Linked DNA regions of Geobacillus stearothermophilus ATCC 12980. The protein of the gene in region 1 binds, or shares a complex with, the protein of each later gene. Links are inferred from orthologs where the notes say so. Each region holds a gene or a part of one and is shown in the gene's direction. Other genes may lie near its edges. The genes, in order: secA and secY.

What was found.
Region 2: the proteins of secA (region 1) and secY are in contact, whole or in part, in a crystal structure (PDB 3DIN), measured with the Thermotoga maritima proteins. The link is inferred for Geobacillus stearothermophilus ATCC 12980 from one-to-one orthologs. Residues at the interface, in WP_004082002.1 of Thermotoga maritima: Glu261, Ala262, Arg263, Lys300, Ala301, Arg302, Thr303, Ile304, Ile305, Leu323, Tyr324, Asp325, Pro326, Val329, Ser330, Tyr333, Ile336, Lys340, Phe345, Val349, Glu363, Phe364, Tyr374, Ser375, Gly376, Gly377, Glu393, Ile395, Thr482, Ser483; in WP_004081795.1 of Thermotoga maritima: Glu108, Gly109, Glu110, Glu111, Ala236, Glu237, Arg238, Arg239, Ile240, Thr241, Ile242, Gln243, Tyr244, Ala245, Arg246, Arg247, Val248, Thr249, Gly250, Arg251, Arg252, Val253, Tyr254, Gly256, Ala257, Ser258, Thr259, Tyr260, Leu261, Pro262.

The regions. Positions count from the first base shown.
Region 1 is NZ_CP128494.1:2,506,547-2,510,001, reverse strand. What follows is about bases 65-3,198. They hold secA (preprotein translocase subunit SecA), read left to right. Parts: upstream 65-441; coding sequence 442-2,955; downstream 2,956-3,198. Other genes in these bases: QSJ10_RS13715 (hypothetical protein), read left to right, coding at 65-395. Also shown: more of QSJ10_RS13715, read left to right, coding at 1-64. UniProt on the Escherichia coli protein: Required for protein export, interacts with the SecYEG preprotein conducting channel.
Region 2 is NZ_CP128494.1:135,639-138,953, forward strand. The notes cover bases 286-3,279. They hold secY (preprotein translocase subunit SecY), read left to right. Parts: upstream 286-1,133; coding sequence 1,134-2,426; downstream 2,427-3,279. Other genes in these bases: rpsE (30S ribosomal protein S5), read left to right, coding at 286-471; rpmD (50S ribosomal protein L30), read left to right, coding at 485-673; rplO (50S ribosomal protein L15), read left to right, coding at 694-1,134; QSJ10_RS00760 (adenylate kinase), read left to right, coding at 2,470-3,123; map (type I methionyl aminopeptidase), read left to right, coding at 3,120-3,279. Also shown: more of rpsE, read left to right, coding at 1-285; more of map, read left to right, coding at 3,280-3,315. UniProt on the Escherichia coli protein: The central subunit of the protein translocation channel SecYEG. Consists of two halves formed by TMs 1-5 and 6-10.

The DNA.
Region 1 (3,455 bases):
AGGCCCGATTGGACGGCGTAGAGGCCCGGTTGGATGGTGTAGAGTTCCGATTGGACGGCGTGGAAACGCGGTTGAATGGCGTGGAGACTCGGTTAGACGGCATGGAAACGCGATTGGGCGGCGTAGAGACCCGATTGGACGGCGTGGAAACTGAATTGATGGAAGTGAAAGAAACGCTTTATCGCGTCGAAACGCAGCTTGTGGATGATGTGCAAATCTTGCTTCGCAAAATTCACGAAAAAGTGGAGGAGAAAAGTTTTGAAATGGATGCGCTGAATCGGCGGCTTCACCATGCGGAAGCGGCGATTGAGCAACTTCAGTCCAAGTGTGATCCCCTCTCTTGGACATGCCCCCTCTTGAAGCCTGTGCAACAGTTGTCACTGATCCCTGTATAATGATATGATGAAGAAGTGAGTCCATGAAAAATAAGGAGCGTTTCCTATGCTTGGAGTCTTAAAAAAAGTATTTGACCCGAACAAGCGTCATTTGGCAAGGCTTGAGAAAATTGCCGATCAAGTCGACGCGCTCGGTCCGGAGATGGCCCGACTGTCCGATGAACAGTTGCGGCAAAAAACCGAGGAATTCAAAGCCCGCTACCAACAAGGCGAATCGCTCGATGATTTGCTTGTCGAGGCGTTTGCCGTTGTGCGCGAAGGGGCGAAGCGCGTCCTCGGTTTGTACCCATATAAAGTGCAAATTATGGGCGGCGTCGTTTTGCATGAGGGCGACATCGCCGAGATGAAAACGGGTGAAGGGAAAACGTTGACGGCGACGATGCCCGTCTATTTGAACGCCTTGACGGGGCGCGGCGTGCATGTCGTGACGGTCAACGAATACTTGGCGACGCGCGATGCGACGGAAATGGGCAAACTGTATGAGTTTTTAGGCATGACTGTCGGGTTGAACTTAAGCGGCATGTCGCGCGAGGAGAAGCAAGCGGCGTACAACGCCGACATTACGTACGGGACGAACAACGAGTTTGGCTTTGACTATTTGCGCGACAACATGGTGCTTTATAAGGAGCATATGGTGCAGCGGCCGCTGCATTTTGCCGTGATCGACGAGGTTGACTCGATTTTGATCGATGAAGCGCGGACGCCGCTCATCATTTCAGGGACGGCGCAGAAGTCGACCAAGCTGTATGTGCAGGCGAACGCGTTTGTCCGCACGCTGCGCAAAGATGTCGATTACACATACGATGAAAAATCGAAAAGCGTCCAGCTGACGGAAGAAGGAATGAACAAAGCCGAGCGGGCGTTTGGCATCGACAACTTGTTTGATTTGAAGCACGTGACGCTCAACCACCATATTCAGCTGGCGCTGCGGGCGCATGTTGTGATGCAGCGCGATGTCGACTACGTCGTGCAAGACGGAAAAGTGATCATCGTCGACCCGTTCACCGGGCGCTTGATGCATGGCCGCCGCTACAGCGATGGGCTTCATCAAGCCATTGAGGCGAAGGAAGGGCTCGAGATTCAAAACGAGTCGATGACGTTGGCCACGATTACGTTCCAAAACTATTTCCGCATGTATGAAAAACTCGCGGGGATGACGGGGACGGCGAAAACAGAAGAGGAAGAGTTCCGCAACATTTACAACATGCGCGTCGTCGTCATTCCGACGAACCGCCCGGTGATCCGGGAGGACCGTCCGGATTTGATTTATCGGACGATGGAAGGGAAGTTCCGCGCCGTGGTTGAGGACATCGCCGCCCGCCATGCGAAAGGGCAGCCGGTGTTGGTCGGCACGGTGGCGATCGAGACGTCGGAGCTGTTGTCGGAGATGTTGAAAAAACGCGGCATCCCGCACAACGTCTTAAACGCGAAAAACCATGCGAAAGAGGCGGAGATCATCGCCCAAGCAGGACAAAAAGGCGCGGTGACGATCGCGACGAACATGGCCGGGCGCGGGACGGACATTAAGCTTGGCGAAGGGGTCAAGGAGCTTGGCGGATTGGCCGTCATCGGCACGGAGCGTCACGAAAGCCGGCGGATTGACAACCAGCTGCGCGGCCGCTCGGGACGCCAAGGCGATCCGGGGGTGTCGCAGTTCTATTTGTCGCTTGAGGATGAGTTGATGCGCCGCTTCGGTTCCGAGAGCTTGATGGCGATGATGGACCGCCTGGGGATGGACGATTCGCAGCCGATCCAAAGCAAAATGGTGACACGGGCCGTTGAGTCGGCGCAAAAACGGGTCGAAGGCAACAACTTCGACGCCCGCAAGCAACTGCTTCAATATGACGATGTCCTGCGCGAACAGCGGGAAATCATTTACCGCCAGCGCTATGAAGTGCTTGATTCCGACAACTTGCGCGGCATTATCGAAAAGATGATCCAATCGGTGATCGAGCGCGTCGTCAACGCTCATACGCCGAAAGAAGAGGTTCCGGAAGAATGGAATTTGAAAGGGCTCGTTGAGTATCTCAACGCCCATCTGCTTCCGGAAGGGGATGTAACGGAAGCTGACTTGCGCGGCAAAGAGCCCGAAGAGATGATCGAGCTCATTTGGTCGAAAGTGAAGGCGCGCTATGATGAGAAAGAAGCGCAAATCCCGCCTGAACAGATGCGCGAGTTTGAACGCGTCGTCGTCTTGCGCGCTGTCGATATGAAATGGATGAACCATATCGACGCGATGGAGCAGCTCCGCCAAGGCATCCATTTGCGCGCCTACGGGCAAGTTGACCCGCTGCGCGAATACCAAATGGAAGGCTATGTGATGTTTGAAAACATGATTGCCGCGATTGAAGAGGAAGTCGCCACCTATATCATGAAGGCGGAAATCCACCATAACCTTGAGCGCCAAGAGGTGGCCAAAGGCGAAGCGGTTCACCCGAAAGAAGACGGCGAAGAGCCGAAGAAAAAACCGGTCCGCAAGGCGGTGCGCGTCGGCCGCAACGACCCGTGCCCGTGCGGGAGCGGGAAGAAATATAAACATTGTTGCGGAAGAACGGTGTAACGGTTTATAAATAATAGGGGGGCGCTGCCTCCCTTTTGAATGGCAGATATGAACCATTGACATACTATATTCATGATGAGGTGAGGACAACATGATCGATTTGGTGGAAATTAAGCAAGAGCTTGAGAAAATGGCTAAGCGATTAGCGGAAATTAGGGGGTCTCTTTGACCTCGAAGCGAAGCAGGCGCGCATTCGCGAATTAGAGGAGCAAATGGCCGCGCCCAACTTTTGGGATGATCAAAAGGCGGCGCAGGCGGTTATTTCGGAAGCGAATGCGCTTAAAGATCTCGTTGAGGAATTTTCTTCACTGGAAGAACGGTTTGACAACTTGGAAGTGACGTACGAATTGCTCAAGGAGGAGCCGGATGACGAGCTCCAAGCTGAGCTGGTCGAGGAAGCGAAAAAGCTGACAAAAGACTTCAGCGAGTTTGAGTTGCAGCTGCTGCTCAATGAGCCGTACGATCAAAACAACGCTATTTTGGAGCTCCACCCGGGCGCG
Region 2 (3,315 bases), 2.4 Mb from region 1 along the record:
CTCGAAGAGCGTGTAGTCGCGGTCAACCGTGTAGCAAAAGTCGTGAAAGGCGGACGTCGCCTGCGCTTTTCAGCTCTCGTCGTCGTCGGCGATAAAAACGGCCACGTCGGATTTGGCACCGGGAAAGCGCAAGAAGTTCCGGAAGCGATCCGCAAAGCCATTGAAGATGCGAAGAAAAACTTAATTGAAGTGCCGATCGTCGGCACAACGATTCCACATGAAGTCATCGGCCACTTCGGCGCTGGGGAAATCATTTTAAAACCGGCCTCTGAAGGTACCGGGGTTATCGCCGGCGGTCCGGCCCGTGCCGTATTAGAGCTGGCGGGCATCAGCGACATTTTGTCAAAATCAATCGGCTCGAACACGCCAATCAACATGGTGCGCGCCACGTTCGATGGGTTGAAACAATTAAAACGCGCCGAAGACGTAGCAAAATTGCGCGGCAAAACAGTCGAGGAACTGTTAGGATAAGGAGGGAACGATCATGGCAAAAAAACTGGCGATTACCCTCACGCGCAGCGTGATTGGCCGTCCGGAAGATCAGCGCATTACCGTCAGAACGCTCGGCTTGCGGAAAATGCATCAAACGGTCGTCCATAACGACAATCCTGCCATCCGCGGGATGATCAACAAAGTCGCTCATCTGGTCAAAGTGAAAGAAATTGAGGAATAATCGTAAGGAGGTGCTTCGCCATGAAACTTCATGAATTGCAACCAGCGCCGGGTTCCCGGAAGAAAGCGGTTCGTGTCGGCCGCGGGATCGGGTCAGGCAACGGCAAAACGTCCGGACGTGGTCAAAAAGGTCAAAATGCCCGCTCGGGTGGGGGGGTTCGCCTCGGTTTTGAGGGCGGTCAAACACCGTTGTTCCGCCGTTTGCCGAAGCGCGGCTTCACGAACATCAACCGGAAAGAATATGCAGTCGTGAACTTGGAAAAACTGAACCGTTTTGAAGACGGAACGGAAGTAACGCCGGAATTGCTCCTTGAAACGGGCGTTATTAGCAAGTTGAAATCGGGTGTGAAAATTTTAGGCAAAGGCCAAATCGAGAAAAAACTGACGGTCAAAGCACATAAATTCTCAGCATCGGCGAAAGAGGCCATTGAAGCGGCTGGCGGTAAAACTGAGGTGATTTAATGTTTCGGACAATCTCCAACTTTATGCGCGTCAGTGATATTCGAAACAAAATCATTTTCACTCTTCTTATGCTGATCGTGTTCCGCATCGGAACGTTCATCCCGGTTCCGAGCGTGAACACCGATGTGCTCAAGCTGCAAGATGAATTAAATTCGTTCGGCGTCCTGAACATTTTTGGCGGCGGGGCGCTGCAAAATTTTTCAATTTTTGCCATGGGGGTTATGCCCTACATCACCGCGTCGATTATCGTCCAGCTGCTGCAAATGGACGTTGTTCCCAAATTTACGGAGTGGTCGAAGCAAGGCGAGGTTGGCCGGCGTAAATTAGCTCAGTTTACCCGCTATTTCACGGTCGTGCTCGGGTTTATCCAAGCGCTTGGCATGTCGTACGGCTTCAACAATTTAGCCGGCGGGATGCTCATTCGAAATCCGGGCATCGGCACGTATTTGTTGATCGCGGTTGTCTTGACCGCCGGCACCGCATTTTTAATGTGGCTCGGCGAACAGATCACCGCGAAAGGCGTGGGCAATGGCATTTCGATCATTATTTTCGCCGGGATTGTCTCAGGCATTCCGACGGTCTTGAACCAAATTTACGCCCAACAGTTTGAGAATGTCGGGGAAGATGTGTTTTTGCGCATCGTCCGGCTCCTGCTTGTGGCGTTGGCGATCGTTGCCGTCATTGTTGGTGTCATTTACATCCAGCAGGCGTTCCGGAAAATTCCGATTCAATACGCAAAGCGGCTTGAGGGCCGAAGCTCGGTGGGCGGCCACTCGACTCATTTGCCGCTCAAAGTGAACCCAGCGGGAGTCATTCCGGTCATTTTTGCTGTATCGTTTTTGATTGCACCACCGACCATTGCATCGTTTTTTGGCACGAATGATGTAACATTGTGGATTCGCCGAACGTTTGATTATACCCATCCGATTGGCATGACGATTTACGTCGTGCTTATTATCGCGTTTACGTACTTTTATGCGTTCGTCCAAGTCAACCCGGAGCAAATGGCGGAGAATTTGAAGAAGCAAGGCGGCTACATTCCAGGCATCCGTCCTGGAAAGAATACACAAGAGTATGTAACGAGAATTTTGTACCGGCTGACGCTCGTCGGCTCTGTCTTTTTAGCGGTCATTGCCGTGCTGCCGGTGTTCTTCGTGAACGTTGCGAACTTGCCACCTTCTGCGAAAATTGGCGGTACGAGCTTGCTCATTGTCGTCGGCGTGGCGCTGGAGACAATGAAACAGCTTGAGAGCCAGCTGGTGAAACGCCATTACCGTGGATTCATCAAATAAAGAAGGCAAGAGCGGGCGTCCCTTGCCGATAGGGGGAGTTAGGATGAATTTAGTGCTGATGGGGCTGCCGGGTGCCGGCAAAGGCACGCAGGCCGAGAAAATCGTAGCGGCTTACGGTATTCCGCACATTTCAACGGGCGATATGTTTCGGGCGGCGATGAAGGAAGGAACGCCGCTAGGGCTTCAAGCGAAGCAATATATGGACCGCGGCGACCTTGTTCCGGATGAAGTGACGATCGGCATTGTCCGTGAACGGCTGAGCAAAGACGATTGCCAAAACGGTTTTTTGCTCGATGGATTCCCGCGCACGGTCGCTCAAGCGGAGGCGCTGGAAACGATGTTGGCCGACATTGGCCGCAAACTTGACTATGTCATCCATATCGATGTCCGCCAAGACGTTTTAATGGAGCGCTTGACCGGCAGACGGATTTGCCGCAACTGCGGAGCGACGTACCATCTTGTTTTTCATCCGCCGGCGAAACCGGGTGTTTGCGATAAGTGCGGGGGGGAATTGTACCAGCGCGCCGATGATAACGAAGCGACAGTGGCGAACCGGCTCGAAGTGAATATGAAACAAATGAAGCCGCTCGTTGACTTTTACGAACAAAAAGGCTATTTGCGCAACATTAACGGCGAACAGGACATGGAAAAGGTGTTTGCCGATATTCGTGAATTGCTCGGGGGACTTGCTCGATGATCATTTGCAAAACCGCGCACGAAATCAACCTCATGCGCGAGGCTGGAAAAATTGTTTCCGCTACGTTGGAAGAGTTGAAAAACCATATTCGCCCCGGGGTCACGACAAAGGAACTGGATGCCATCGCGGAGGAAGTGATTCGTTCCCATGGCGCCGTTCCATCGTTTAAAGGATACCAAGGGTTCCCGGGAA